2 regions of the Pantoea agglomerans genome follow, and region 2 is predicted to be linked to the other one. Evidence: predicted binding sites of a transcription regulator. Region 2 holds the regulator's gene; the other holds the start of a gene.
What was found. The regulator PhoB, encoded in region 2, activates phosphate uptake and scavenging genes when phosphate is short. The targets are predictions, from matches to a motif close to CTGTCATAAAACTGNCNNAT.

Region 1 (15,467 bases), 1.8 Mb from region 2:
CATCCGCCTGCGATTCCTGCGTTTGTGAGAACTGCGCGTTGACCAGCTTCTCGCCCAGATCCCCCAGCTGCGACTGCGACAGCGAGCCGATTACGCCGCCGACCGACGCGGCCGCAGTGCGTGCCGCCGTGGTGCCAAAGGCAACCTGCATCGCCTTGCGCGTGTGGCCCAGCGCGACGTGGCCCATCTCATGCCCCAGCACGCCTTCAACCTCCTTATCATCCATCATATCCATCAGGCCGCTATAGACGCGGATGCAGCCGTTGGCCATCGCCCAGGCGTTAACATCTTTGGTGATGTAGACGCGGTAGTTGGCGGGCGTGCCGTTGATGTTGTCGCCCAGCGCGGCGGCGATTTTGTTCAGGCGCTGCTGGTAAGTGCTGTCAGCTGGCGCGAGCTGGTTCTCTTTATCCATCTGCGCGCAGGATTGATCGCTGAGCTGCTTTACCTGGGCGTCGTTGAGGGTATAGGCCTGAAAAGCCTGCGCGCCCGACTGCAGCAGCGCGTTATTGTCCATGCCCTGGCAGCCGCTGAGCAGCGCCGCGAGAGTGATTGCCATGATGCCTGTCTTGATCGTCATGCGTACATCCTGTCAGTAACAAGGTAAGAAAAGCAGGTATCTGAAAAAGGGTCAGATACGGTAAAGAGTGGGTTATAGCCTGTCATTGGCCTCTTCGCTAGCAGACATTGCCGTAAATGCCAGACGGAGCGGCGACATTTAGCACGGCGCGGCATGTACTTTTGCCCCGATTTTCATGTACATTGATGAGCGACTTTTTCCTTGTTTTGCCCGATAAATCATTAATAACAATGAGTTAAATAGGCGAATCATTAATCCGACCTGGAGTAGAAAATGCCCTCTCGTAAAGAGCTTGCCAACGCCATTCGTGCGTTAAGTATGGACGCAGTACAGAAAGCCAAATCGGGACATCCGGGGGCCCCGATGGGTATGGCAGATATTGCCGAGGTGCTGTGGCGCGGCTACCTGAACCATAACCCGACCAACCCGCTGTGGGCAGATCGCGACCGCTTCGTGCTGTCAAACGGTCACGGCTCAATGCTGATTTACAGCCTGCTGCACCTCACCGGCTACGATCTGCCGCTGAGCGAGCTGCAGAATTTCCGCCAGCTGCATTCAAAAACTCCAGGTCACCCGGAATACGGCTACACCCCAGGCGTGGAAACCACTACCGGCCCGCTGGGCCAGGGCATCGCCAACGCGGTTGGCTTCGCCATCGCTGAGCGTACGCTGGCGGCGCAGTTTAACCGTCCGGGCCACGATATCGTCGATCACAACACCTATGTGTTTATGGGCGACGGCTGCATGATGGAAGGCATCTCGCACGAAGTCTGCTCGCTGGCGGGCACCCTGAAGCTGGGCAAACTGGTCGCTTTCTATGACGACAACGGCATCTCTATCGACGGCCATATCGACGGCTGGTTTACCGACGACACCGCGAAGCGCTTTGAAGCCTACGGCTGGCACGTGGTGCGCGGCGTAGATGGCCACGACGCGGCGGCTATCGCGAAGGCGATCGACGAAGCGAAAGCGGTAAGCGACAAGCCTTCACTGCTGATGTGCAAAACCGTTATCGGCTTCGGCTCGCCGAACAAGGCTGGCACCCATGACTCGCACGGCGCACCGCTGGGCGATGACGAAGTGGCGCTGACCCGCAAACAGCTGGGCTGGGCGCACGCGCCGTTTGTGATCCCGTCAGAAATCTACGCCGAGTGGGACGCGAAAGAAGCCGGTCAGGCAAAAGAGGCGAAGTGGGACGAGAAATTCGCCGCCTACGCGCAGGCTTTCCCGGAGCTGGCTGCCGAGTTTAAACGTCGTGTCAGCAACGAGCTGCCGGCTAACTGGCAGGAAGAGTCGCAGAAGTTTATCGAACAGCTGCAGGCGAACCCGGCGAAAATCGCCAGCCGTAAAGCCTCGCAGAACGCTATCGAAGCGTTCGGCAAGCTGCTGCCGGAATATCTGGGCGGCTCCGCCGACCTGGCGCCGAGCAACCTGACCATGTGGTCCGGCTCTAAGCCGATCAACGTCGACGCGGCGGGTAACTATATCCACTACGGCGTGCGTGAGTTCGGTATGACCGCCATCGCTAACGGTATTGCGCTGCACGGCGGCTTCCTGCCTTACACCGCGACCTTCCTGATGTTCGTGGAATATGCGCGCAACGCGGCGCGTATGGCAGCGCTGATGAAGATCCGTCAGATTATGGTCTACACCCACGACTCTATCGGTCTCGGCGAAGATGGCCCGACGCACCAGCCGGTCGAGCAGCTGGCCAGCCTGCGCACCACGCCGAACATGAGCACCTGGCGTCCGTGTGACCAGGTTGAGTCAGCGGTGGCGTGGAAATACGCTATCGAGCGTAAAGATGGCCCGAGCGCGCTGATCTTCTCTCGCCAGAACCTGGCGCAGCAGGATCGCACCCCTGAGCAGCTGGCGAACATCGCGCGCGGTGGTTATATCCTGAAGGATTGCGACGGCCAGCCGGAGCTGATCCTGATCGCCACCGGTTCTGAAGTTGAGCTGGCGGTTGCCGCTTACGACAAACTGAGCAGCGAAGGCGTGAAGGCGCGCGTGGTTTCCATGCCTTCTACCGACGCGTTCGACAAGCAGGATGCCGCCTACCGCGAAGCGGTGCTGCCGAAAGCGATCGGCGCGCGCGTTGCTATCGAAGCGGGCATCGCCGACTACTGGCAGAAATATACCGGCCTGCACGGCGCGGTGGTCGGCATGACCACCTTCGGCGAATCGGCGCCGGCGGAGAAGCTGTTTGAGCTGTTCGGCTTTACCGTCGACAACGTGGTCGCGCAGGCGAAAGCGGTGCTGGCCTCCTGAGTTCATCGCGCAAAATGAGAAGGGGACGCCGCGAGGCGTCCCTTTTTTATGGCGGGCTTTATTATTCCTTCAGTAATCGCCGTCCCAGTGGCAAAAATGTGACGCAGATCCAATAATCAGCGGCGCATTTGATCGCAGTCATTCCCGTTATTCCTTCCATGCTTTATTGTAGCTGAACCGTTTCAGTCAGGCGTTTTTACGCAGTGATTTTGGCGCGGAGCCTGTGAAAATCTCCTGTACAAACCCGCGTGAAACGCTCAGGCTATCGGCACGTTTATTAGCAGGAAGTGGCAGAAAAGATGACCATTCGGGTGGCGATAAATGGCTTCGGCCGCATTGGGCGCAACGTGCTGCGCGCGCTTTATGAGACCGGGCGTCGCGCCGAAATTACCGTGGTGGCAATTAACGAACTGGCGGAGGCAGCCGGCATGGCGCATCTGCTCAAGTACGACACCAGCCACGGCCGCTTCGCCTTTGAGGTGCGTCAGGAGCGCGATCTGCTGTGGGTCGGCGACGATACCATCCGCATTCTGCATCACGCCGCTATCGACGCGCTGCCGTGGCGGGAGCTTAACGTCGACGTGGTGCTGGAGTGTACCGGCGTCTACGGCAGCCGGGCGGACGGCGAAGCGCATCTGCAGGCGGGGGCGAAGAAGGTGCTCTTCTCCCATCCAGGCGGCAGCGATCTCGACGCCACCGTGGTGTTCGGCGTCAACGAACAGGCTCTTAAACAAACTGACCGCATTGTTTCCAACGCTTCCTGCACCACCAACTGTATTATCCCGGTGATCAAACTGCTGGACGACGCCTTCGGCATCGAGTCGGGCACCGTAACCACTATCCACTCGGCGATGCACGATCAGCAGGTGATTGACGCCTATCACAGCGATCTGCGACGCACGCGCGCCGCCAGCCAGTCGATCATTCCGGTCGATACCAAACTGGCCGCCGGCATTACGCGTATTTTTCCGAAATTCAACGATCGCTTTGAAGCGATTGCGGTGCGCGTGCCTACCATCAACGTGACGGCCATCGATCTCAGCGTTTCCGTTCGCGAGGCGGTAACGGCCTGCGAGGTCAACGCGCTGCTGCAAAACGCGTCAGAAGGGGCATTTCGTGGTATAGTTGACTATACGGAATTACCGTTAGTCTCTGTAGATTTTAACCACGATCCGCACAGTGCCATTGTGGACGGCACGCAAACGCGGGTCAGCGGTCAGCGCCTGATCAAGACCCTGGTCTGGTGCGACAACGAATGGGGCTTTGCTAACCGAATGCTCGACACGACGTTAGCGATGGCCGCAAGCGGTTTCAGGTAAGGCGCGGTTTGCGCCTGGCAAAACTTATGAGAATCAACGAGAGGGTTCACCATGTCTGTAATTAAGATGTCCGATTTGGATCTGGCTGGTAAGCGCGTTCTGATCCGTGCCGATCTCAACGTACCAGTAAAAGAAGGGAAAGTGACGTCAGACGCACGTATCCGTGCCTCTCTGCCTACCATCGAATCGGCGTTGAAACAGGGCGCAAAAGTGATGGTCACCTCTCACCTGGGTCGTCCGACCGAAGGTGAATACAACGAAGAATTCTCCCTGCTGCCTGTTGTTAACTATCTGAAAGAGAAACTGAACGGCACTAACGTGACTCTGGCAAAAGATTACCTCGACGGCGTTGAAGTTGGCGCGGGCGAGCTGGTAGTGCTGGAAAACGTTCGCTTTAACAAAGGCGAGAAGAAAGACGACGAAGCGCTGGCGAAAAAATATGCCGCGCTGTGCGACGTGTTCGTGATGGATGCGTTCGGTACCGCGCACCGTGCGCAGGCCTCTACCCACGGCGTTGGCAAGTTCGCGCCGATCGCCTGTGCCGGTCCGCTGCTGTCAGCCGAGCTGGAAGCGCTGGGCAAAGTCATGAGCAACCCGGAGCGTCCGCTGGTGGCGGTGGTCGGCGGCTCAAAAGTCTCCACTAAATTCGACGTGCTGCAGTCGCTGGTGAAAATCGCTGACACCGTTATCGTCGGCGGCGGCATCGCCAACACCTTCGTCGCTATCGACAACAAGGTCGGCAAATCGCTCTACGAGCCAGACTTCGTTGAAGCGGCGAAAGGCCTGCGTGACCAGTACGGCATCCCTGTTCCGACCGATTCACGCGTTGGCACGGAATTCTCTGAAACTGCCCCGGCAACCGTGAAAAAGGTTTCCGAAGTGGCGGATAACGAAGAGATTATGGACTTCGGCGACGAAACCGCGCAGGCGATGGCGAAAGTGCTGAAAGAGGCGAAAACCATTCTGTGGAACGGCCCGGTCGGCGTATTCGAGTTCCCGAACTTCCGTAAGGGCACCGAGATCGTGGCGAACGCCATCGCAGACAGCGACGCGTTCTCTGTCGCAGGCGGCGGCGATACCCTGGCGGCTATCGACCTGTTCGGCATCGAAGACAAAATCTCTTACATCTCTACCGGCGGCGGCGCGTTCCTGGAGTTCGTCGAAGGCAAAAAACTGCCTGCGGTCGCGATGCTGGAAGAGCGTGCTAAGCAGTAATCCTTTGGGGGCGACGCCCTGGCGCGTCGCCTGAAGACTTGCCCCGTTGGGCGTTTAAAGCGCTGTCCCCGCAGGGGATAGTCGGTCACGAAACAGGACACAATCATGTCTAAAATTTTTGATTTCGTTAAACCCGGCGTTGTCACTGGTGATGACGTTCAGAAGATCTTCCAGGTAGCGAAAGAGAACAAATTCGCGCTGCCAGCGGTAAACTGCGTCGGCACTGACTCCATCAACGCCGTACTGGAAGCCGCTGCGAAAGTTAAAGCACCGGTTATCGTCCAGTTCTCTAACGGCGGCGCCGCGTTTATCGCCGGTAAAGGTTTTAAAACTGACAAGCCGCAGGGCGCAGCAATTTTCGGTGCGATCTCTGGCGCACACCACGTTCATCTGATGGCTGAGCAGTACGGCGTGCCGGTTATCCTGCACACCGACCACTGCGCGAAGAAACTGCTGCCGTGGATCGACGGCCTGCTGGACGCGGGCGAAGAACACTTCAAAAAAACCGGCAAACCGCTGTTCTCTTCTCACATGATTGACCTCTCTGAAGAGTCGCTGGAAGAGAACATCGAGATTTGTAGCAAATACCTGGCGCGCATGGACAAAATGGGCATGACGCTGGAGATCGAACTGGGTGTAACCGGTGGTGAAGAAGATGGCGTGGACAACAGCCACGTTGACGCTTCTGCCCTTTACAGCCAGCCGGAAGATGTGGACTACGCCTACACCGAGCTGAGCAAAATCAGCAAGCGCTTCACCATTGCTGCCTCTTTCGGTAACGTACACGGCGTCTACAAGCCGGGCAACGTTAAGCTGACCCCGACCATTCTGCGCGACTCGCAGAAATATGTGTGTGAAAAACATGGCCTGCCGCACAACGCGCTGGACTTCGTTTTCCACGGCGGTTCCGGTTCTTCTGCAGCAGAGATCGAAGAGTCTATCAGCTACGGCGTGATCAAGATGAACATCGATACCGACACGCAGTGGGCGACCTGGGACGGTATCCTGCAGTACTACAAAAAGAACGAAGAGTATCTGCAAGGCCAGCTCGGCAACCCGCAGGGTCCTGACAGCCCGAACAAGAAATACTACGATCCGCGCGTCTGGCTGCGTGCGGCGCAGGCCTCAATGGTCGTGCGCCTTGAGCAGGCTTTCAAAGAGCTGAACGCTATCGATCGTCTGTAATCCGCATCGCGGGTTTACAACGCGGGCCAGATCGTCGGATCTGGCCTTTTTTATGCCGTCATCCCGCTAATCCGCCTGAATTTGCAGCAAATTCAACGGGAATTTGGCATATCCCCCCAATGTTTATTACCCTTGTTATCTGGTTTGCCGGAATTTTCTGGCTGTGATTTGACTTTCCCGGCAGGGAATTCAACAACAGGGCTCTCAAATGGAAGACTTAAACGTCGTAGACGGCATTCATAACGCCGGTGGCTGGCTGGTGCGTAATCAGGCGTTAATCCTTAGCTACGCGGTCAATATCGTAGCGGCTATCGTGATTCTGATCCTGGGGATGATCGTGGCGCGCGTTATTTCCCGCGGCATTAACCGCGTGCTGGTCGCGCGTCATATCGACAAAACGGTCGCAGACTTTCTTTCCGCGCTGGTACGCTACGGCATTATTGCCTTTACGCTGATTGCGGCGCTGGGGCGCGTCGGTGTGCAGACGGCTTCGGTGATTGCCGTGCTGGGTGCCGCCGGTCTGGCGGTTGGTCTGGCGCTGCAGGGGTCGCTCTCTAACCTCGCGGCGGGCGTGCTGCTGGTGACCTTCCGTCCCTTCCGCGCAGGTGAGTTTGTCGATCTGGGCGGCGTCATGGGCACGGTGCTCAACGTACAGATTTTTTCAACCACGCTTAAAAGCGCAGACGGCAAAATTGTTGTGGTGCCGAACGGTAAAATCATTGCAGGCAATATCGTTAACTTTTCGCGCGAGCCGGTGCGCCGCAATGAGTTTATTATTGGCGTCGCCTACGAGGCGGATGTCGATGAGGTGATTGCGCTGCTGGACGAGGTGGTGAAAAGCGATCCGCGCGTACTGCAGGATATGGGCGTGCAGATCGGCCTTAACGAACTGGGCGCTTCATCGCTTAACTTTGTGGTGCGCTGCTGGAGCAACAGCGGTGACCTGCAAAACGTCTACTGGGATCTGCTGAAAAACTTCAAGCGCGCGCTGGATGCGAAGGGCATTGGTATCCCTTATCCGCAGATGGATGTTCATCTGCATCGCGTTATGCAGCCTGAAGCTGAGGCACAGGCACAGGCGCAGTAACGCTGGCGGGCGGCGTTCGCGCCGCCTGTATTACCCTCTCTAATGCCCGATTAAATTTTTGCATTTCCGCTAATAATCCCGCTTCTCTATACTGCCTGCATCTCACCGATGTAAGGAAAATCCCGTGTTATCCATATACTTACAAGGGCTCGCTCTTGGGGCTTCGCTTATTCTGCCGCTGGGGCCGCAAAATGCCTTCGTGATGAATCAGGGCGTTAAGCGTCAGTATCATCTGATGACGGCATCGCTCTGTACGCTGAGCGATATCGCCCTGATCTGCGGCGGTATTTTTGGCGGCAGCGCGCTGCTGCATCAGTCCCCGCTGCTGCTGATGCTGATTACCTGGGCTGGCGTCGCGTTTTTGCTGTGGTACGGCTGGAACGCGCTGCGCAGCGCTTTTCGCGGCGATATCGATGTGGCGAGCAGTCAGGCGCTCAGGCAGAGCCGCTGGCGGATTATCGCCACCCTGCTGGCGGTCACCTGGCTCAATCCCCATGTCTACATCGATACCTTTGTGGTGCTGGGCAGTCTGGGCGGCCAGCTCCCCACGCCGACGGCGCGCCGCTGGTTTGCGCTGGGCACCATTAGCGCATCGGTAATCTGGTTTTTTGGGCTGGCGCTGATGGCTGCCTGGCTGTCGCCTCGCCTGCGCACCGTCAGAGCGCAGCGGATTATCAATTTAGTTGTGGGTGGCGTGATGTGGATCATTGCCAGCCAGCTGGCGCTGCAGGGCCTGGCGCCGCTTATGAATTGAATCGTCCTAAATCGACAGAACAAGATAAGTAAAGCAGGAACTTTTTCGGTATAATATGCTCTTAGCAGTGCATACTATTTTGTTCAAGCCTGCGTCTTCTATGCCGCAGCAAAACAGAGATCTCAAGGAGGACTTTCGTGAAACTGAAAGCACTGGCGCTGGCCGCCATGACAGGCGCGTTAGCGCTGCCCTTAAGCGCACTGGCTGACGAATTGCCGAACGGCCCGCATGTCGTGACGTCCGGTCAGGCGACCGTTGATGCGCGCCCCGATATCGCCACGCTCTCTATTGTGGTCAACGTCTCCTCTAAAGACGCGGCGGACGCGAAAAAACAGGCCGACGACCGCGTGGCGCAATATTTCGATTTCCTGCAGAAAAACGGCATTGAGAAGAAAGATATCGATGCCGCTAACCTCAGCACGCAGCCGGAATATGACTACACCAAAGAGGGCAAGTCGGTGCTGAAAGGCTACCGCGCGGTGCGTCAGGTTCAGGTGACGCTGCGTCAGCTGGATAAGCTGAACGAGCTGCTGGACGGCGCGCTGAAAAGCGGCCTGAACGAGATCCGCTCGGTCGAGCTGGGCGTCACCAATCCTGAAAGCTATAAGGCGCAGGCGCGCAAGGCGGCGATTGATAACGCAACGCAGCAGGCTGCGGCGCTGGCCGAGGGCTTTAACGCGAAGCTCGGCCCGGTGTACAGCATTCGCTACCACGTAGCCAACTATCAGCCGATGCCGATGGCGCGCATGTATAAGGCGGCCGCGCCGGCTGCGGATACCTCAGCGCAGCAGACCTACGAGCAGCAGAGCATTCACTTTGACGATCAGGTGGATGTCGTCTTCGATATCAAACCGAATACGGCTGGCACGCAGCAGTAACAGAGAAGGGGCGCTAAGCGCCCCTTTTTTATTGCGATTATGCCGACGCGGGCAAGCTAACCCGAGCCAACGGCATCTTTGCCGGCTCCGCCCGCGCAAACAGGCCGCTCATCTCTGCACCCTGCTAAAGGCGCATACGAATTCAGGCCGCTAAATCATCCTGACGCAGCACGCGGTGGCCGTGTGAAATCAGCGCGTCGGTAACGCGGCGCATCAGGCGGCTCTCCGGCGCGAAGCGGTGCCAGTAGAGCATGCGGCGCTGGCAGAGACCCGGCGTTAAATCGAGCAGCTCGCCGCTTGCCAGCTCGCGCTCAATCTGCAGATGCGGGATCATACAGCAGGTCGATCCCTGGCGCGCCAGCTGCACAAAGGCTTCTGACGAGTTAACGATATGGCAGGGTACGCTGCCGGGCGACAGGTCGAAATTCTGCTGCAAAAAGGCCTGATGCATATCATCAAGGTGGTCAAAAGCAACCGCTGGTGCCTTCAGCAGCGCCGAGCGGGTCACGCCGTTCGGGAAGTAGCGTGCGGCGAACTCTGGCGAGGCGACGAACAGATAGTCGAGGGCGCCAAGCTGATCCACCAGGCAGCTCGGCAGCGGCTGCGGCTGAATACTGACCGCGCCCACGACTTCGCCGCGGCGCAGCCGCTCCTGGGTGCGGGTTTCATCTTCGACCTGCAAATTAAGGCGCACCGGCGAGTCCGCCAGCACATCTTTCAGGGCGGGCAGCAGCCAGGTCGCCAGACTGTCGGCGTTGACCGCCAGCGACAGCAGCAGCGGCGTGGTGCCGCCGTTCTCGTCGCTTAGCCACTCCTCTTCCAGCAGTTCCACCTGATGCAGCAGCGCCAGCAGCTTCTGTCCCTGCTCGGTCGGGCGCGGCGGCACGGTGCGCACCAGCAACGGCTGGCCGAACAGGTTTTCCAGCTGTTTGATACGCTGCGAGACGGCCGACTGCGTTATGCATAACTTCTGTGCGGCGCGCTCGAAGCCGCGTTCGCGAATCACTGCGTCCAGCGCCTGAAGCGTTCGATAATCGGGGCGTTTCATTGTTGTTCTCTCTCCTTCAGGGTGGACGATACTATGCCACAAAAAATTCATCTGACGCGCGTCAAAGGCGCTTTCCCTGCGCCGCGCGTCGCCTTTTTTGCGGGCTGGCTTCCAAAGCGATCACGCCAGCGGAAACAGCCGCGCACATTCGGCGAGGGTTGCTTTATACTACGCGCACTTCGTTGTCGCACAGGTTTTAAACATATCATGACCCAGGATGAACTGAAAAAAGCCGTAGGCTGGGCCGCACTGAAATATGTGCAGCCGGGTACTGTCGTCGGCGTCGGCACCGGTTCCACCGCCGCACACTTTATCGACGCGCTCGCCACCATGAAACAGCAGATTGAAGGCGCCGTCTCCAGCTCAGAAGCCTCAACGCTGAAGCTAAAGGCGCTCGGCATTCCGGTCTTCGATCTCAATGAGATTGACGATCTGGCGATCTACGTGGATGGCGCAGATGAGATCAACCCGCAGATGCAGATGATCAAAGGCGGCGGGGCGGCCCTGACGCGTGAGAAGATCGTCGCGGCCGTGGCGCGCAAGTTCATCTGCATCGCCGACGCCTCGAAAGAGGTGGACGTGCTGGGGCGTTTCCCGCTGCCGGTCGAGGTGATCCCGATGGCGCGCGCCTTTGTCGCCCGCGAGCTGGTTAAGCTCGGCGGCCTGCCGGAGTATCGCCAGCATGTTGTCACCGACAACGGCAATATCATTCTCGACGTGCATAACCTGACGATTCTCGATCCCGTCGAGCTGGAAAAAACCATCAACGCGCTGCCCGGTGTGGTCACCGTTGGGCTGTTTGCCACGCGCGGTGCCGATATTGCGCTGATCGGCACGCCGGATGGCGTAAAAACCATCGAAAAATGATCTGTCCGGCGCGCTAAACGCGCCGGTTATTTCCCTGCGCAAAACATCTTTTCTTCTGCTGCCTAAATTCGGTGACTTATGTCACATAACCGTCATCCGCAGCAGGTTCGTTCTTTGTTCGTGGTTCAGCTCCCGATTTTGTGCGGCAATGTGCTGGGCTCGGGCTTCCCCGTGCTGGCCGTCAGGCAATCGGTTGTATTGCCGCAGGCGTAAATTTTGATATTTTGACAGAAGGCGCGCTTATGGCGGCCATTGTTGAAATCACAATAGGGTCGGGGAAATGGCAAAGGTATCACTGGAAAAAGACAAGATTAAGTTCCTGCTGGTGGAAGGCGTCCACCAGAGCGCGCTGGAGAATCTGCGCGCAGCGGGTTACACCAACATCGAATTCCATAAAGGCGCACTGGATGACGAAGCGCTGAAAGCCTCCATTCGGGATGCGCACTTTATCGGCATCCGCTCCCGCACCCAGCTGACGGAAGAGATTTTCGCCGCGGCGGAAAAGCTGGTCGCCGTAGGCTGCTTCTGCATCGGCACCAATCAGGTCGATCTCAACGCTGCGGCGACGCGCGGCATTCCGGTATTCAACGCGCCATTCTCCAATACCCGCTCGGTCGCTGAACTGGTTATCGGCGAAATGCTGCTGATGCTGCGCGGCATTCCCGAGGCGAACGCCAAAGCACACCGCGGCATCTGGAACAAAAACGCCGTTGGCTCTTTTGAAGCGCGCGGCAAAAAGCTCGGCATTATCGGCTACGGTCATATCGGCATGCAGCTTGGCGTGCTGGCTGAAAGCCTCGGCATGCACGTCTTTTTCTACGATATTGAAAACAAACTGCCGCTGGGCAACGCCACGCAGGTGCGTCACCTTGCCGATCTGCTGAATATGAGCGACGTGGTGAGCCTGCACGTGCCGGAAACGCCTTCGACACAGGATATGATCGGCGCGCAGGAGCTGGCGCAGATGAAGAAGGGCGCGCTGTTGATCAACGCCTCGCGCGGCACCGTGGTCGATATTCCGGCGCTGTGCGACGCCCTGGCGAGCAAACATCTGGCCGGTGCCGCCATCGACGTCTTCCCGCTGGAGCCGGCAACCAACAGCGAACCTTTCAATTCGCCGCTGTGCGAGTTCGACAACGTGATCCTGACGCCGCATATCGGCGGATCTACCCAGGAAGCGCAGGAGAATATCGGGATTGAAGTGGCGGGCAAGCTGGCGAAATATTCCGATAACGGCTCAACGCTCTCGGCGGTCAACTTCCCGGAAGTATCGCTGCCGATGCACGGCGCCAGCGCCAGTCGTCTGCTGCACATCCATGAAAACCGTCCGGGCGTGCTGACGGCGATCAACCAGATCTTCGCCGAGCAGGGGATCAACATCGCCGCGCAGTTCCTGCAAACCTCGCCGATGATGGGTTACGTGGTGATCGATATCGATGCGTCGCAGGATCTGGCGGACAAAGCGCTGCAGCTGATGAAGGCGATTCCGGGCACCATTCGCGCCCGTCTGCTCTACTGATCCAGCTTTACCGAAAGCGGGCCGTCTGCTGTTGTCGCAGATGGCCCCGGCTGTTACTTCCCTGATTCACTTCTGCTATTCCCACTGCCACAGACGCGACGGCGTCAGCACGGCGGGCAAGGGCACATCCCACTCCTCGGCAGGCAAGCGCTCCACCCGCTGGCAGTCATGCGCTACGCCAACCGGTAAAAAGCCGTGCTGACGCCAGTTCTGCAGCGTACGGTCGTAAAAGCCGCCGCCCATGCCGAGCCGCTGACCGCTGTCGTCAAAGGCCACCAGCGGCACCAGCATCACATCCAGCCGATCCAGCGTAATCAGCTGGCGGATATCGAGCGGCGGTTCGGGGATGCGCAGCTTGTTCGGCGTCAGCGTCGTTTCCGGCGTATAGCGCAGAAACAGCAGATGGCCGGGGGCGAAAGGGTGCAGCACCGGCAGATAGACCTGCTTTTTCTGCTTCCAGAGCTTAGCGATAAGGGGGCGGGTGTTAAGCTCGCCATCCACTGATAAAAAGAGCGCGACATGGCGGGCGCTGGCGAGAGGCGCGAAGTTAACGGCGTGTTCCGCCAACAGATCGGCGGCCTGCTCCTGCTGTTCAGGCGTCAGGTCGCGGCGCAGGTGGCGCACATGCTGGCGAATATGGTGTCGATCAAGCAGAGAGGGCTGGGACACAGGAACCCCGTTGATATAGTCGCTGATTAAGCAACTATATCATTCACAACGGGGAAAGACAGATGCAGAACAGAAGGAGATCTCCGAGATGCCGCCGCAGGCTGTAACCCTTGAACCCTTGGTTCAAGGTGAATGTGCCGTCGCAACCATCAGGCTTCTCGGACGAACCGAGCATGCTCACAGGTTACAGAGCGCCACACTCTGTTGGTATGAAATATCGGCTCAGGGGACTGGCCCGCTTGCAAACATCTCAGAGAAAATGGACTTCACCGTTGCCGCTGCGCAGCAACCATAAAGTATTATTCGAACTTCGCACCCTGGCGGTCGGTTATGCGACCTTGCTCAACAAGAGCCTGTTCAATTGTCTGCTGCAGGATACGGATACGTTGTTCCATATTAGCAGCATAATCGCGCGTTTTCATTTTCTCTTGCGCCAGTTCGTGGCAAATGTTTAACGCGGCAATGAACACCAGTTGCTCGGTATTTGTGACTCTAGTGCGAACTTTTAAATCTTGCAACCGTTGATTGAGGTCATCGGCAGCCGCATTCAGCGCATCTTGCTGTTCAGGCGGACAATTCACTCTCAATGAACGACCAAAAATTTGTATATCTACTGGTTGTGCAGACATGCCACCTTCCTGACTGATTACTTCGCCCGCAGCTCCCTTCAGACTCAATGCTTTGGGAGGCGGGCAACTATATAGACCCGCGAAATAACTTACAACCCCTTTTCTGGAAACCTTGAGGCAGCTAGTGGTAGCATAACACGAACTTATTCTGCCAACGACGACGAATACTTATGTCTTTACAGAACGCAACCCCCGATTACAACGCGCTGGCTTCGGCGCTCTCTCAACAGGGCGTGGGGATGACGCCAGCAGAAATGCATGGCCTGCTTAGCGGCATTCTGTGCGGCGGCAATCAGGACGCCAGCTGGAAAACGCTGGTGCACGATCTGACCAATGAAGGCATGGCGTTCTCTCAGGGGCTGGCGCTGCCGCTTCAGGCGCTGCGCGACAGCACCGCCGATACGCTGGAAGAGGAAGGCTACCTGTTTCAGCTGATGCTGCCGGACGACGACGATATCAGCGTCTTCGACCGCGCCGACGCGCTGGCGGGCTGGGTTAACCACTTTCTGCTCGGCCTGGGCGTCACGCAGCCGAAGCTGGAGAAAGTCACCGGTGAAACCGGCGAAGCGATTGACGATCTGCGCACCATCGCCCAGCTCGGCTATGATGAAGATGAAGACCAGGAAGAGCTGGAGCAGTCGCTGGAAGAGGTGATTGAATATGTGCGCGTGGCGGCGCTGCTATGCCACGATACCTTCACGCGCCCGAAGCCTACCGCCCCCGAAGTGAAAAAACCGACGCTACACTAAGCCAGATATCTCAGGGCGCGAGCGCGCCCGTTTCTACAGGGAGTGCAAACATGATTTCTCTGGACAGGTTCCAGCAGCGTCGCCAGGCGCTACTGGCGAAAATGGCTCCCGGCAGCGCCGCCTTGATCTTTGCCGCGCCGGAGGTGACCCGCAGCAACGACAGCGAATATCCCTTCCGGCAGAACAGCGACTTCTGGTATTTCACCGGCTTCAACGAGCCGCAGGCGCTGCTGGTGCTGATAAAAAGCGACGAGACCCACAATCATAGCGTGCTGTTCAACCGCGTGCGGGACCTCACGGCGGAGATCTGGTTCGGCCGTCGGCTGGGTCAGGATGCCGCCCCTGAAAAGCTGGGGGTCGATCGCGCGCTGCCCTGGGAAGATATCGCCCAGCAGCTGCATCTGCTGTTGAACGGGCTGGACGTGGTCTATCACGCGCAGGGTGAATATGCGGAAGCGGATGCGCTGGTATTCGCGGCGCTGGATAAACTGCGCCGCGGCTTTCGCCAGAATTTCAGCGCGCCGGCGACCCTCACCGACTGGCGTCCCTGGGTGCATGAAATGCGTCTGTTCAAGGATGAAGAGGAGATAGCGCTCCTGCGCCGCGCCGGGCAAATCAGCGCGCTGGCGCATACCCGCGCCATGGAGGCGTGCCGTCCTGGCCTGTTCGAGTATCATCTGGAAGGCGAAATCCACTA
Region 2 (15,467 bases):
TCTTTACGCTGGCGGGACTGGCGCTAATCGCCTTCTGCGCGCTTCGGCTGAATAACAGCGAAGGCTTTCCCGGCGACAAGGCGCTGCTGCCGGTGCTGGCGGCCTGCCTGCTAATACTGGCGCGCGGCGCACTCAGCCGCCTGGTGCTGGAAAACGCGCCGATGCGCTTTATCGGCAAACTCTCCTGGTCCTGGTATCTGTGGCACTGGCCGCTGCTGGCGCTGGCGCGCATCTGCAGCGACCGCCCGGTCAGCGTTAATCAGGGGCTGAGCATCAGCGCGCTAGCGCTCGGCGTCGCCTGGCTGTCGTGGCGCTATGTGGAGCTGCCGTTCCGCCGCCCGGCCAGAAAGCCGCGCGCGGTTATCCCCGCCTGGTGCCTGATCTCAGTCGCCGGTGCCGCCGCGATGGTCGGCCTGTGGAGCAGCGGCGGCCTGCCCTGGCGCGTTAACGATAAAGTGATCAGCAGCGAGGCCTACAAAATCGACGCCCAGGCCGATACCTGCCTGGTCGATAACGGTGCAGGCCTCCCTTCCCCCAGCCAGCACTGTCAGCCCAAAAGCTCGCGTCCCGGCATCGCGCTGGTCGGTGACAGCCATGCGGCGGCGATGCGCAGCGCCGTCGCGCGCTACGCCGAGGCGCAGGATAAACCGCTCTACCAGCTGACGAAAGTCACCTGCCCGCTGCTGGCGGCGGGCGTCACGCGCGCGCTCTACCAGCAGCCAGCGCACGCCAGCCAGTGCGCGGCGTTCAACGCTGCGGTGATGAAAGCGCTGGTCAGTCCGCGCATTGACGAGGTGGTGATCGCCGCCGCCTGGACGGCGGGGATCGAAACCCTGCCCGGCGCAGGCTATCGCGATATCCACCATCCCGACAGAGATAACCTCAGCGCGCTGAAACAGGGCATGGACGGGGTTATAGCCCAGCTGCGCCAGGCAGGCAAAAAGGTAGTGCTGATCGAGGACGCGCCCTCGCTGTCGCTGGACCCCCTGCGCTACAGCAACAACCGCAATATGCCGCTGCGCCGCGAGCTGAGCCAGTGGCTGAGCGACTGGAAACCCCTGCCGACGCAGAACGCCCGCACCCGGCTCTACTCACTGCCGGAAGCAGACGTCACCCGACTGCTGCGCGGCTATGAGCAGCGCGACGTGCGCGTGGTGTCGTTACAGGAGAATTTATGCAATCGCAGCGGCTGTCTGGTGACCTGGCAGGGGCTGCCGCTCTACTATGATGACAGCCATCTGAGCCCGCAGGGAGTGGAGATCGCGCTGGGCAGCCGCTGGTAGCGTTTTTACACAATGCAAAACATTGACCGGTCGAGGGGCGCAGCTCAGGGATAAGGTGCGTTATCGGGCTGGCAGGGAGGCCGCCTTTTGTGCCGTTGCGCGCCGGCGATGCCTGCCGACGCGTCAGAGAGCAGCGACTCCCCTGCAGCGCTGTTCAAATCAAGACTTACGCACCAGCTTATAGCCCGCCAACAGCAGCACGATCCACACCAGTCCCACATAGAGCGAAATACGCGTATCCGGGAAGTAGCCGATCAGCGCAATGATAAAGCCGAGGAACAGCACGCCAGCCAGCGAGGTCCAGATGCCGCCCGGCACGGCGAACTGCAGCTTGCTCGCCGCCTCTTTGCCGATCCTGCGACGGAAAGCGATCTGCGACAGCAGGATCATAATCCATACCCAGACGGTGGCGAAGGTCGCCAGCGAGGCGATAACCAGGAAGACCTTCTCCGGCATCAGATAGTTGAGATAGACCGCAATCAGCATCGCCGCCATCATCACCACTACCGTCACCCAGGGAATGCCGCGCTCGGACACCTTCATAAACATCTTCGGCGCGTGGCCCTGCTGCGCCATGCCGTGCAGCATACGCCCTACCCCGAACACGTCGCTGTTGATCGCCGACAGCGAGGCCGTCAGCACCACGAAGTTAAGGATAGAGGCCGCCGCCGCGATGCCGAGATGCTGGAAGGTCAGGACGAAAGGCGAGCCGTTGGTGCCGACCTGGTTCCACGGATAGATCGACATAATCACAAACAGCGTGCCGACGTAAAACACCAGGATGCGCATCGGCACCGAGTTAATGGCGCGCGGGATCGACTGCGCCGGATCTTTGGCTTCGCCGGCGGTAATGCCGATAATCTCGATGCCGCCGTAGGCGAACATCACCATCTGCAGCGAGAGCAGCATGCCGACGATGCCGTGCGCGAAGAAGCCGCCGTTGCTCCACAGGTTATGGATGCCGGTCGGCTGGCCGCCGTTGCCGATGCCCCAGAAAATCATGGCGAAACCGGCGACGATCATCACCACAATGGTGGCGACCTTAAAGAAAGAGAACCAGAACTCAACTTCGCCGAACACCTTGACGCTCATCAGGTTAACGGCGCCGATAATCAGCACCACGCTCAGCACCCAAATCCAGTGCGGCACCTCTGGAAACCAGACGCCCATATAGATGCCGAAGGCGGTCACGTCGGCAATGGCGACGATCAGGATTTCAAAACAGTAGGTCCAGCCGGTGATATAGCCCGCCAGCGGCCCGAGATAGTCCTGCGCATAGCGCGAGAACGAGCTGGCCTGGGGGTTATTCACCGACATCTCGCCGAGCGCGCGCATAATGATATAGGCGACCGCGCCGCCGATAATATAGGCGAGCAGCACGCTCGGCCCCGCCATTTTGATGGCATCCGCCGACCCGTAAAACAGTCCGGTGCCAATCGCCGATCCCAGCGCCATAAAACGGATATGGCGCGTGCTCAGTCCGCGTTTGAGCTTATTGGTTTCTTGCATAACAACCTGTACCTGTAAAAGAAAAACCACGGGCAAGCCCGTGGTTACATTGCAGCCAAAGCCTGCAGGCGGGTGAGATGGACCGGAGAGCAAAGCGTCCCACGCCATGAATGGAGTGGGACGAGCTGGCATGGATGCCATGTTGCGTCTTTGCGATCGGGCCATTTCTCCCGCATCAGCACTCTGTCACTTAACTGACCGCGGGCAAGCCCGTGGTCAGAGCAAACAGCGGTGGCGGTTACGAGTGCGCCGTAACCTGCTCGCGTCCTTTGACGCGATCCACCACCGCCGCGATCAGCAGCATCACCAGCGCGGGCGGCAGCCAGGCGAGACCCTGGTCCGCCAGCGGCAGCTGCTGGCTAAACGCCGGCAGCATATCTTTAAAACTGGTGGTTTTCACCCCGTCGATAATGCCGAAAATCAGGCTGACCAGCATGGTCGGCGCAATCAGACGGCTGCTTTTGTTCCACCAGTTCAGGGTGAAACTCAGCACGATCAGCACGATGCACGGCGGATAGATCGCCGTCAGCACCGGAATCGAAATCTGAATCAGATGGCTCAGGCCGAGGTTCGACACCACCATTGAGAACAGACCCAGAATAAAGACCAGTGCTTTATACGACAACGGCAGGTATTGCGCAAAAAATTCCGCACAGGCGCAGGTCAGGCCGACCGCCGTTACCATGCAGGCAACGAAAATCAGCGCCGCCAGGAAGAAGCTGCCCATCCCGCCGAAGGTCTGCTGCACGTAGGCATGCAGGATCGCCGCGCCGTTCGCGCTCTGCTCCACCAGCGCGCCGCTGCCGTTGCCGAGCTTGAACAGGCTGAGATAGACCAGCGTCAGGCCGACGCCGGCGATCAGGCCAGCCATCACGGTATAGCGCGTCAGCAGGCTGGCGCTCTCAACGCCGCGCGAGCGCGCCGCGTTAACGATAACGATACCGAACACCAGCGCGCCCAGGGTATCCATCGTGAGATAGCCGTTGACGAAGCCGCTGGAGAAGGCGGCACGCTGATAATCTACGGTAGCAGGCGCGACAGTGCCCGCCGGCCAGATCAGCGCCGCGATGCCAAGCACCGTCAGCGCGACGATTTTCAGCGGCGCAAGGAAGTGGCCCACGGTATCCAGCAGCTTGCCGGGATAGAGCGACACGCCAATCACCAGCACGAAATAGATAAAGCTGTAGATAAACAGCGGCAGCGCACCGTCACCGGTGAGCGGCGCGATGCCCATTTCGAACGACACGGTCGCGGTGCGCGGCGTGGCGAACAGCGGGCCGACCGCCAGATAGCAGACGGTCGCCAGCAGCAGGCCAGCGCCCTTGCCGATCGGGGTGCTAAGCGCGTCAACGCCACCGCCGACGCGCGCCAGCGCGATAACGGTCATCACCGGCAAACCCACGGCGGTCAGCAGGAAGCCAATAGCGGCCGTCCAGACGTGTTCGCCAGACTGAATACCGACCATCGGCGGGAAAATAATGTTACCCGCGCCAACAAACAGGGCGAACGTCATAAAGCCCAGCGCGAGGATATCCTTCGAGGTTAAACGATGTGTCATACAACTGTATTGCCTGTAACGAGTGTTGCGGTGGAAGTTGGGTTTATGTTGTCCCCAGACCGCGCGTTGACAACGACTTAGCGCACGATGCCAGCGCATTGTGCTTGCCTTAATCGTGTCGCGCAGGTGAATTACGCTGCTTTTGTTCTGTTCACAAGTGGGATGATACGACAACGGCCGTAAGTAGAACGTTTATAGCGGAGAAAGGCAATACGGGATCGGAAAACCAGAAGGTTATGGCGGAAAACAGGCAGAAAGCAGTGAATATCTCGGATATATCTCCGCAGGGCATCAGATGATGTGCTTATTTTTTCTCCATCGCGTGAGAAATTTCAGCGTAAGTGCGCGTCATGGTGCACAAAAGGCGCGTTTTACGCGCCTGTTTGCACAAGTTTACAGCATTACCACACCTGGCTGGCGATATCGACCACCAGGCGAATCTTCGCCCACTGCTGCTCTTCGCTCAGGCTGTTGCCCTCTTCGGTAGAGGCGAAGCCGCACTGCGGGCTAAGGCAGATCTGGTCCAGGCTGACGAACTTCGCCGCTTCCTGCAGGCGCGCCTTCACCTGCGCCGGATCTTCCAGCTCGCCGTTTTTGGTGGTCACCAGGCCCAGCACCACTTTTTGATGCCCAGGCTTAATAAAGCGCAGAGGCTCGAAGCCGCCAGAGCGCTCGTTATCATACTCCAGGAAGAAAGCGTCGATATTGACGCCGCCGAACAGGATCTCCGCCACCGGCTCATAGCCGCCTTCAGAGATCCAGGTAGAGCGGAAGTTGCCGCGGCAGACGTGCAGGCCCACGGTAAGATCGGCCGGCTTGCCCTCCAGCGCCTTGTTCAGCACGCGGGCATAGGTGCGCGCCAGCTGCTCGGGATCATCGCCGCGCTCGCGGATTTGACGCTTCTGATCTTCTGAACAGAGGTAGGCCCAGACGGTGTCGTCCAGCTGCAGATAGCGGCAGCCCGCATCGTAAAAGGCTTTGATTGCCGTTTTATAGGTTTCGGCCAGATCGTCGAAGTAGTCCGCCAGGTCGGGATAGACGTTTTCGTCGATCACTTTACGGCCGCCGCGGAAGTGCAGCACGCTCGGGCTGGGAATGGTCATCTTCGGCACCGCATCGCCCGCGATGCTCTGCAGGAAGCGAAAATGTTCCAGCATCGGGTGATCGCGGAAGCCCAGTTTGCCCACCACGCGCACGCCGTGCGCTTTGGTCTGCACCCCGTTGAACTGAATGCCCTGCTCGGCTTCGAACAGCTCAACGCCCTCCAGGCCGCCGAAAAAGTCGAAGTGCCACCAGGCGCGGCGGAACTCGCCGTCGGTCACGACCTGCAGGCCATTAGCGATCTGCTTGCTGACGACGTCGCGGATCGCTTCGTCTTCGATACGGGTCAGCTGGGTTTTATCAATCTGCCCGGCGGCATACTGCTCGCGCGCATTTTTAATGGCGGCGGGACGCAGGAAGCTGCCGACGGTATCGGCGCGGAACGGGGCGGTCTGTGCGGTCATTTTCTACTCCTGATCGCTGTCGTTAATCACGACAGGGAATAATTTCACTCTGTTATATGTAGCCATCTGGATGGCTAAACGTCTGCGGACAGAGTGGCACGCGCGCGACGCTTCTGCAACAGAAGAAATTTCAGTAGAGTTGAAAAAAATTCACGTTAGCGTTTACTTCGCTTCTATGGCAGCCAGCGCCTGCTCTCGCTGCGCCGTCGACAGCGGCAGATAGCCTGCTTCGCTGACGCGACGCTGTCCCTGCGGCGACAATACCTGGTGCAGAAAGGCGTCAACCAGCGGCGGCAGCGGCTTGCCTGGGGGCTTATTTACGTAGATATAGAGCGGGCGCGCCCAGGGATAGCGGCCGCTGCGGATAGAGTCAGCGTCCGGCGCTACCGCCGCGCGCTGGCCGTCGGCCACGGCGAGCATCTTCACGCCGCTGAGATGAAAGCCGAAGCTGGCGTAGCCGATGCTGCGCGGATTGGCGGCGACCGCCTGCACCACGGCGGCCGAGCCGGGAAACTCAGCCACGTCGGCGCGAAAATCGCCGTTGCACAGCGCCTGCTGCTTGAAGAAGCCCCAGGTGCCCGAGGCGGAGTTGCGCCCGTAGCGCTGAATCGGCCGCCGTGCCCAGTCGGGCTGGCGCACGCCCATATCGCCCCAGCGAGTCGGCACCTGCGGCCCGCCGCACAGGCGCGTCACGGAAAAAATAGCGTCGAGCTGGCGCGCGTCGATCTGCGTCAGCGGGTTGCGCTGATTCACCACCACCACCAGCGCGTCGAGCGCCACCGGCACGGCGAGCGGCGCGTAGCCGTAGCGCGCCTGAAAGGTTTGTCGCTCCTCCGCCTGCATAGGGCGGCTCATCGGCCCGAGCTGCGCGGCGCCCGCCGCCAGCGCGGTTGGCGCGGTGGAAGAGCCAGAGGCCTGCACCTGCAGATTGACGCCAGGGGCCTGCGCGCTGAAATCTTCGCTCCACAGCATCATCAGCGTCCCCAGAGTGTCAGAGCCGACGCTGCTGAGGTTGCCGGTGAGCATGGCAGGCTGAGGCGCCGCCGCCAGCGTCAGCGCGGGCGAGAAGAGTGAGAGCAACAGCAGCAAGGCGCGCATGAGAGGTTCCATTAACGGTTAATGGACGGCATTCTCCTGCAATCCCGCGCTGACGATCAACCTCGACGGCAGCGTAAAGGTGAAGCAGGTCTCTTTATTGGGAATGCTGGTGATCTCCAGCCGCGCATTATGGTGGCTGAGGGCGTGCTTGACGATCGCCAGCCCCAGCCCGCTGCCGCCGGTGGCGCGCGAGCGCGCCTTATCTACGCGGTAGAAGCGCTCCGTCAGGCGCGGCAGATGCTCCGCCGGAATGCCCGGCCCGTTGTCGCATACCCTGAACTGTGCGCCCTGGCGGCTGCGCAGCCAGCTGATATCGATGCGCGTGCCCTCTGGCGTATGGTTTACCGCGTTATAGACCAGGTTAGAGAGGGCGCTGCGCAGCTGATCGTCATCGCCGAGCACCTTGAGATGGGGATCGGTATGGAAATGGATCTCATGGCGGCCGCTGCTCAGCGTCTCCGCTTCGCGCTGCAGCAGATGCAGCATCATCGGCACATCCACCGTCTCTTTCATGTCGAGAGCCGGCGCGGCCTCAATGCGCGACAGCGTCAGCAGCTGGCGCACCAGGCTGTCCATGCGGCGCGTCTGCTCCTGCATAGTCTGCAGCGCCTTGCCGCGCGAGCGCTCGTTCATCACCGAGTCGTTCATCATCTCCAGATAGCCCTGCAACACCGTCAGCGGCGTGCGCAGCTCGTGACTGACGTTGGCGAAGAAGTTGCGGCGCGCCCCCTCCAGCTGGTGCATCTGCGTCACGTCGCGCGCCACCATCAGCCACTGCCCTTCGCTGTAGGGCATGATGCGAAACTCCATATGGTGCTGGTTATTGAGGATCAGGGTGAGCGGCTTGTTGAAATCGCGCTGGCGAATATAGCGGGAGAATTCAGGGTAGCGCAGCAGGTTGAGGATGTTCTGGCCGTTATCTTCCGGCCAGCGCAGGCCAAGATGCTGCTGCGCCAGGCCATTACACCAGAAAATCGCCCCCTCTTCCGTGGTGAGCACCACCGCGTCGGGCAGCGTCTCTGCGCCGCTGCGAAAGCGCTTGATCAGGTTACCCAGCTCGCGCCGCCGCCGCCGGTTGCGCAGCTGCATCTGATAGAGCCCGTAAAACAGCGGCTCCCAGCTCGCCCGTCCGGTGGGCGGCGTCATGGTGCGATCCACCCACAGCCAGTGCGACAGCCGCATCAGATTATAGAAATGCCACAGCAGCACCCCCAGCACGCTGGCCAGCAGCAGCCAGGGCAGATAGCCGAAAATTAAACCGATAATCAGCGCCGGCAGGCAGGCCAGCGCCAGCTCGGAAAGCAGTCTCTTCCAGGAGAGTCGTTCCAGCACGGTAAAGGCTCCGTTTAGTAGCGGGCGGAGAAACGATACCCCGTTCCGCGAACGGTTTGAACCATGCGATCGTGGCCGGACACCTCCAGCGCCTTACGTAAGCGGCGAATATGCACGTCGACGGTGCGATCTTCCACATAGACATTGGTGCCCCAGACGTGGTTCAGCAGCTGCTCGCGGCTGTAAACGCGCTCGGGGTGGGTCATAAAGAAGTGCAGCAGCTTATATTCGGTCGGGCCCATCTCCAGCGGCGTCGAGGCCGACATCACGCGGTGCGACGAGGGGTCGAGGCTCAGCCCCTGCATCTCGATGACCTCCTCCACCGCCATCGGCGAAATGCGGCGCATCACCGCTTTGATGCGCGCCATCAGCTCTTTCGGCGAGAAAGGCTTGGTGATGTAGTCATCGGCGCCCACCTCCAGACCGCGTACGCGATCTTCCTCTTCGCCGCGCGCCGTCAGCATCATCACCGGAATATCGCGCGTCAGGGCTTCGCGCTTGAGGTGCTTGATAAACTGAATACCGCTGCCGCCCGGCAACATCCAGTCCAGCAGAATAAGATCTGGCCAGGGCTCAATCAGTTTCCCTATCGCGCTGTCATAATCCTCCGCCTCGATAGGCTGGTAGTCGTTCTGCTCCAGCACGAAGCACAACATTTCACGGATAGGGGCTTCATCTTCCACAACCAAAATGCGCTTAGCCATTGTAACTCCTGCTGATGTGACTGCTGTCACCGTTATATGCGGCGCCATTATGCGTCAGATTTATGACACTTTTATGAAAAACATAGCCGCTTAATCAGCGCGTTAACACTGCTTTATGACAGCCGGCGCGGCTTTTTTCGCTTTTGCGCCATAGCCGGTATAATCGTCCGGCAAATCGTTACGGCAGGGAGTTTTATGCGCATCATTCATACCGCGGACTGGCACCTCGGTCAGTTTTTTTATAACAAGAGCCGGGCGGCCGAGCACCAGGCCTTTCTCGACTGGCTGCTGGCGCGTATTGAGGAGCATCAGGTCGATGCGCTGATCGTCGCGGGCGATCTTTTCGACAGCGGCACGCCGCCGAGCTACGCGCGCGAACTCTTTAACCGTTTCGTGGTGGCGCTGCAGCCGACCGGCTGCCAGCTGGTGGTGCTGGCGGGCAACCACGACTCGGTCGCCACGCTTAACGAGTCGCGCGCCCTGCTCGCCTGCCTGAATACTCAGGTGATCACCACGCCGCAGGCGGATCATAACCTGCTGCTGCTGCGCGACCGCGCCGGCGAACCGGGCGCGCTGCTCTGCGCCATTCCCTACCTGCGGCCGCGCGATATTCTGCGCAGCCGGGCGGGCCAGTCGGGGCGTGAGAAGCAGCAGAGCCTGCTGGAGGCGATTGCCGCCCACTACCAGCGCAGCGTTGACGCGGCGCGCGCGCATCCGCTGGCGCTGCCGGTGATCGCCACCGGCCACCTTACCACCGTCGGCGTCAGCAAAAGCGATTCGGTGCGCGATATCTATATCGGCACGCTCGACGCCTTTCCCGCGTCGGCTTTTCCCGACGTCGACTACGTGGCGCTGGGCCATATCCATCGCGCTCAGCGCGTCGCCAACAGCGACCATATCCGCTACAGCGGTTCGCCGATTCCGCTCAGCTTCGACGAGCTCGGCAGCGAGAAAAGCGTCTTCCTGCTGGAGCTGGACACCCGCGGCCTGCGCGCCGTAACGCCGCTGCCTGTTCCGCAGTTTCAGCCGATGAAGATGCTAAAAGGCTCGCTGGCAGAGATCGAGGCGCAGCTGGCTCCCTTCGCCGACCATCAGGGTGAAAAGCCGGTATGGCTCGATATTGAGGTTACCACCCAGGAATTTCTCAGCGATCTGCAGCGTCGGGTCGAAGCGCTGACCGCCGGGCTGCCGGTTGAAGTGCTGCTGCTGCGCCGCAGTCGCGAACAGCGCCAGCACAGCCTGGCGCAGCTGAAAAACGAAACCCTGAGCGAACTGAAAGTGGAAGAGGTCTTCGCCCGCCGCATCGCGCTGGCGGAGGATATCGATGCGCCTCAGCATGCGCGCCTCAGCGCCCTGTTCCGCTCAACCCTCGCCTCGCTGGAGGAGAGCGAATGAAAATTCTCACGCTGCGCTTTAAAAACCTGAACGCGCTGAAAGGCGAATGGTTTATCGACTTTCGCACCGAGCCCTTCGCCAGTAACGGCCTGTTCGCCATTACCGGCGCAACCGGCGCAGGCAAAACCACGCTGCTCGACGCCATCTGCCTGGCGCTCTATCACCAGACGCCGCGCCTCGGCGTACTGTCGCAGACGCAAAACGGGCTGATGACCCGTGACACCGCCGAATGCCTCGCCGAAGTGGAGTTTGAGATCAAAGGCGAAGCCTGGCGCGCCTTCTGGAGCCAGAACCGCGCGCGCGGCGCGGCCGACGGCAAGCTGCAGGCGCCGCGCGTTGAGCTGGCGCGCTGCGTCGACGACAAAATCTTCGCGGACAAGGTTAACGACAAATTAAAACTGATCGAGTCACTGTCGGGCCTCGACTTCGAGCGCTTTACCCGATCGATGATGCTGTCGCAGGGACAGTTCGCCGCGTTCCTTAACGCGAAGCCCGGCGAGCGCGCCGAACTGCTGGAGGAGCTGACCGGCACCGAGATCTACGGCCAGATCTCTGTCGCCATCTACGAGCAACACAAGACGGCGCGGCAGGCGCTGGAGAATCTGCGCAGCCGCGCCGGTACGCTGGCGCTGCTCGACCCCGAGGCGCGCGCCGCGCTGCAGCAGCAGCTGGCCGCGCTGACCGAAGCGGAGCAGGCGCTTACTCAGCAAAACAGCAGACTGCACCAGCAGCATCAGTGGCTGACGCAGGCGCAGCAGTTGGACAGCGATATTCAGGCCGCGCAGGCGGCGCTGGCGCAGGCGGAACAGGCGTGGCGCGAGGCGGAAACGGATCGCCAGCGGCTGGCGCGCAGCGAGCCGGCGGAAAAACTGCGCGATAAATTAGTTCAGCGCGACAGCCTGCTGCAGGAGCAGCAGCGCCTGCAGCAGGCGCAGCAGCAGCTGGCAGCGCAGCGCCAGGCGGCCGAAGAGCAGACGCAGCGCGATCGGCATCGCCGCGAGACGGCTCAGGCGGCGCGCGACGCCGCGCTGCGCGAGCAGCAGACGCAGGAGACGCTGCTGACGGAACAGGTTATCCCGCTCGACCAGCAGATTGCCGCCCTGCTGGCGCAGGCGCAGCAGCAGCAGCGGGAGAGCGATCAGCAGCAGCAGACGCTGGCGCAGAGCGAGCGCGCGCTGCAGCAGGAAACGGGGCAGCGCGACAGCCTGCAGGCCGCGCTGGCGGAACAGCAGCAGTGGCGCGCGGATCAGGGCGCGCTGCCGCAGTGGGGCCCTTCGCTGGCGCTGTGGCAGGAGCGTTTCACCCAGCTGACGCAGCGGGAAATGGCGCTGGCGGCGCTCGGCGCGCAGCAGCGTCAGCAGCAGCAGACGCTGGCGCAGCGGCAGGCGGAGATCGCCCGGCTGGAGCAGCAGGCGGCCCCGCTGAGCCTGGCGGAACAGCAGGCGGCGAGCGCCCTGCAGAGGGCGCAACAGGCGCTGGCCGATCTGGAGCAGCGCCATCCACCGCAGGCGCTGCAGGCCAGCCTGGCGCAGATCGAGGCGAGCCGCCCGCAGCGCCAGCAGCTGGCGGTGCTGGCCTCGCAGTGGGCGCCGCTGCAGCAGCACATCGCCGCGCGTCAGCAGCGCCTCGCCGCGCTGGACAAGACGCTGCAGCAGGATGATGAGACGTTGCAAAGGCTACGCGCCACCTTCGCGCGCGAAAAGGCCGCCCTTGCCGATATCAAAAAAATCTGCGAGCTGGAGCAGCATATCGCCGATCTGGCCGCCTGGCGCGCGCGCCTGGAGCCTGAGCAGCCCTGCCCGCTGTGCGGCTCATGCCAGCATCCGGCGGTGGAGCGCTACGCCGCGCTGGAGCTGAGCGCGAACCAGCGACGGCTGGCCGAACAGGAGCAGCAGGTCGAGGCGCTGCGCGAACAGGGCATTAAAAAAGGCGAGGCCGTTAAGCAGGCGCAGGCCGAACGGCAGCGGCTGCAGGAGGAGCTGGCGGCGGAAACCCGACGGCTGGAAGAGCTAGCCCAGCAGTGGCAGGTATTACAGAGTGAGCTAGCGCTCACATTTGATGCGGGCGACAGCGCCGCGCTGGCCGCCTGGCAGCAGCAGCAAAACGGCGCAGAGCAGGCGCTGCAGCAGCAGCTTCGTCAGCAGGAGGCGGCCGCGCGTCAGCGTCAGCAGGCGAAAGATGAGCACCTGCGGCATCAGCAGGCGCTGCAGCAGCATCAGCAGCAGCTTCAGCTGGCCCAGCAAACGCTTACTAACCTGCAGGAGAGCGCGGCAACGCTGGCGCAGCGTCTGGAACAGGAGGAGCGCGACTGGCAGCAGCGCCGCGATGCGCTGCATCAGGAGCTGGCGGACGCCGGCCTCGCCCTGCCCGACGCGGCGGCGCGCGACGGCTGGCTGCAACAGCAGCAGCAGCGCTGGCAGCGCTGGAATGAGAGCGAACAGCAGCTTGCCCGGCTGCAGCCGCAGCTGGCGCGCGCCGAGGTGCAGTGCAGCAGCCTGCAGCAGCGCGTAGAGAGCGAACGGCAGCGGCTTGACGCACTGCGCCAGCAGCGCGCGCAGAGCGAGGCGACGCTGGCGCAGCTGCGCGCAACGCGGCAGGCGCTGTTCGGCGATGGCGACGTTGCCGCAGCGCGGCGGCAGATGCAGGCGCAGATCCAGCAGCAGGAGGCGGCCCTCGCCGCCGCGCTGGAGGGAATGCAGACCACCCAGAGCCACCTCAGCCAGCTGGCCGGACGCGCCGCAGAGCTGGACGCGCAGCAGGAAAAAGCCAGCCAGGCGCTGCGCGAGGCGCAGCAGCTGTTCAGCGCCGCGCTGGCCGCCGCCGCCTTCGACGATGAAGCCAGCCTGCGCGTCGCGCTGCTTGACGAAGAGGAGGCGCACAGGCTGCGCGCCCGGCTACAGCAGCTTGAGCAGCAGCGTCAGACGCTGCAGGCGCAGGCGCAGCAGCTGGCGCAGCGGCGCGAGGCTCATCAGCAGAGCCGACCCGAGGGGGCGGCGGAAAGCGCCGCCGCGCTGGAAGCGCAGCTTGAGCAGCTGCGTCTGGCGCTGCGCGACAACGCGCGCCAGCAGGGCGAAGCGCAGCAGCAGCTTCAGAGCGATGCGCGCCTGCGCGAACAGCAGCAAAGCCTGATGATGCAGATCGAAGAGGATGAAGCGGCGCTGGCGCAGTGGAGCCAGCTAAACGATCTTATCGGCTCCGCCAGCGGCGACAAGTTCCGCCGCTTCGCGCAGGGGCTGACGCTGGATCACCTGGTGGCGCTCGCCAACCGCCAGCTCGATCGGCTGCACGGGCGCTATCTGCTGCAGCGCCGCGCCAGCGACGCGCTGGAGCTGGACGTGATCGATACCTGGCAGGCGGACGCCGCGCGCGACACCCGCACCCTGTCGGGCGGCGAAAGTTTTCTCGTCAGCCTGGCGCTGGCGCTGGCACTTTCAGATTTAGTCAGCGTGAAAACCCGCATAGAGTCTTTGTTTCTCGACGAGGGGTTCGGTACGCTGGACGCCGAAACGCTCGACACCGCGCTGGATGCGCTGGACGCGCTCAACGCCAGCGGCAAAACCATTGGCGTAATCAGCCACGTCGAGGCGATGAAAGAGCGCATTCCGGTTCAGATCCGGGTGCGCAAAATTAACGGGCTGGGCTACAGCAAACTGGAACTGCCCCGCGCTCAGGAGGCGTAATGAAAACAGGCATGGCGCTGCTGCTCGCCAGCGCGCTGCTGGCGGGATGCAGCAGCACACCGCAAAGCGATCTCAGCTGCGGCCGCACGTATTCGGCGGCGCAGTGCAACTATCTGCGCGACGTTCAGCATCAGCTGGTCAGCAGCTTTAACAGCAGCGTCGCGTCGCGCTATCCGGGCCAGACCTGCCTGGTGTCGGCGCACCGTCGCGCCGACGGCGGCTACAGCGTGCTGCGCACCGAGGGAGACGAAGCGCTCTGCCTGCGCGCCTGGCAGCAGGTCAGCAGCGCGCGCAACCTGCCGCTGCCGCCGGTGGGCGTGCCGGAAGACTGGCAGTTCGCCTTCGGCTCAACGCAGTAACCCTTACTTTATCAGCGGCCAGAGCCAGGCCGCGCCGCGCACTCCGCTCGAATCGCCGTGTTTTGCCTTCAGCACCGGCGTTTCACACTCCCCGCCAAATACCCACTGCTTCATCAGCGTCGGCACCGTCTGATAGAGACGATCGTTGTTGCTCATGCCGCCGCCGAGCACGATCGCATCGGGATCCAGCAGGTTCACCACCTGCGCCAGCGACTTCGCCAGCCGGGTTTCGTAGCGGCGCATCGCCTGCTCGGCGATCGGATCCTGCTGCGCGATCAGCTTAACGATCTCGGCGCCCTTTAACGCCTGGCCGCTCAGCCGCCGGTAGTCGATGGCGAAGCCGGTGCCGGAGACAAAGGTTTCGATACAGCCCTTCTGCCCGCAGTAGCACGGCACCTCCTCCCGATAGCGCAGCTCATCCTCATCCATCCACGGCAGCGGATTATGACCCCACTCGCCGGCGTTGCCGTTGCCGCCGATGCGCGCCTCGCCGTTGATCGCTATCCCCGCCCCCGATCCGGTGCCAATAATCACCGCAAACACCAGCGGCTGGCCTGCGCCCGCGCCGTCTACCGCCTCGGAGACCGCCAGGCAGTTGGCGTCGTTGGCGATGCGCACTTCGCGCTGCAGCGCCAGCGCCAGATCGCGATCCAGCGGCTGGCCGTTAAGCCAGGTGGAGTTGGCGTTTTTCACGCGGTGGGCGTAAGGCGAGATCGTGCCGGGAATGCCGACGCCGACGCTGCCGGTCTGGCCGGTTTTCGCCTCGGCGAGATGCACCAGACCCGCGATCGCCTGCACCGTGGCGGCGTAATCGTCGCGCGGCGTATCCACGCGGTGGCGAAACAGCTCATTTCCCTCATCAGACAGGGCGATCACTTCAACCTTGGTGCCGCCCAAATCAATACCTATACGCACGCGTTATTCCTCATTATTCGTCAGGGTGAGAGATACATTAGGAGCGGCGCCGGGGAAAGGCAATGAAACCGTTTCGATGTTTCGCTATCATGCGCGCTGACCTCTCGACTTGTGCGCCCGATCGCGCGA

Region 1: the regulator PhoB is predicted to act here: its motif matches at 11,283-11,302, upstream of serA (phosphoglycerate dehydrogenase).

What each region holds. Positions count from the first base shown of each region.
Region 1 covers NZ_CP083809.1:730,618-746,084, forward strand. Annotated here, with positions in the region: gene LB453_RS06000 (M48 family metallopeptidase) at 1-580, opposite strand, end outside; gene tkt (transketolase) at 854-2,851, shown strand; gene epd (erythrose-4-phosphate dehydrogenase) at 3,151-4,170, shown strand; gene pgk (phosphoglycerate kinase) at 4,222-5,385, shown strand; gene fbaA (class II fructose-bisphosphate aldolase) at 5,491-6,570, shown strand; gene mscS (small-conductance mechanosensitive channel MscS) at 6,779-7,657, shown strand; gene argO (arginine exporter ArgO) at 7,782-8,411, shown strand; gene LB453_RS06035 (oxidative stress defense protein) at 8,549-9,289, shown strand; gene LB453_RS06040 (LysR family transcriptional regulator ArgP) at 9,432-10,337, opposite strand; gene rpiA (ribose-5-phosphate isomerase RpiA) at 10,545-11,204, shown strand; gene serA (phosphoglycerate dehydrogenase) at 11,485-12,723, shown strand; gene LB453_RS06055 (5-formyltetrahydrofolate cyclo-ligase) at 12,799-13,392, opposite strand; RNA gene ssrS (6S RNA) at 13,469-13,652, opposite strand; gene zapA (cell division protein ZapA) at 13,692-14,021, opposite strand; gene LB453_RS06070 (YecA family protein) at 14,192-14,770, shown strand; gene pepP (Xaa-Pro aminopeptidase) at 14,821-15,467, shown strand, end outside.
Region 2 covers NZ_CP083809.1:3,057,591-3,073,057, forward strand. Annotated here, with positions in the region: gene LB453_RS17435 (acyltransferase family protein) at 1-1,283, shown strand, start outside; gene proY (proline-specific permease ProY) at 1,443-2,792, opposite strand; gene brnQ (branched-chain amino acid transporter carrier protein BrnQ) at 3,031-4,350, opposite strand; gene LB453_RS17450 (cobalamin-independent methionine synthase II family protein) at 4,752-5,855, opposite strand; gene LB453_RS17460 (PstS family phosphate ABC transporter substrate-binding protein) at 6,018-6,953, opposite strand; gene phoR (phosphate regulon sensor histidine kinase PhoR) at 6,972-8,285, opposite strand; gene phoB (phosphate response regulator transcription factor PhoB) at 8,300-8,989, opposite strand; gene sbcD (exonuclease subunit SbcD) at 9,185-10,384, shown strand; gene LB453_RS17480 (AAA family ATPase) at 10,381-14,064, shown strand; gene LB453_RS17485 (cell envelope integrity protein TolA) at 14,064-14,423, shown strand; gene mak (fructokinase) at 14,427-15,338, opposite strand.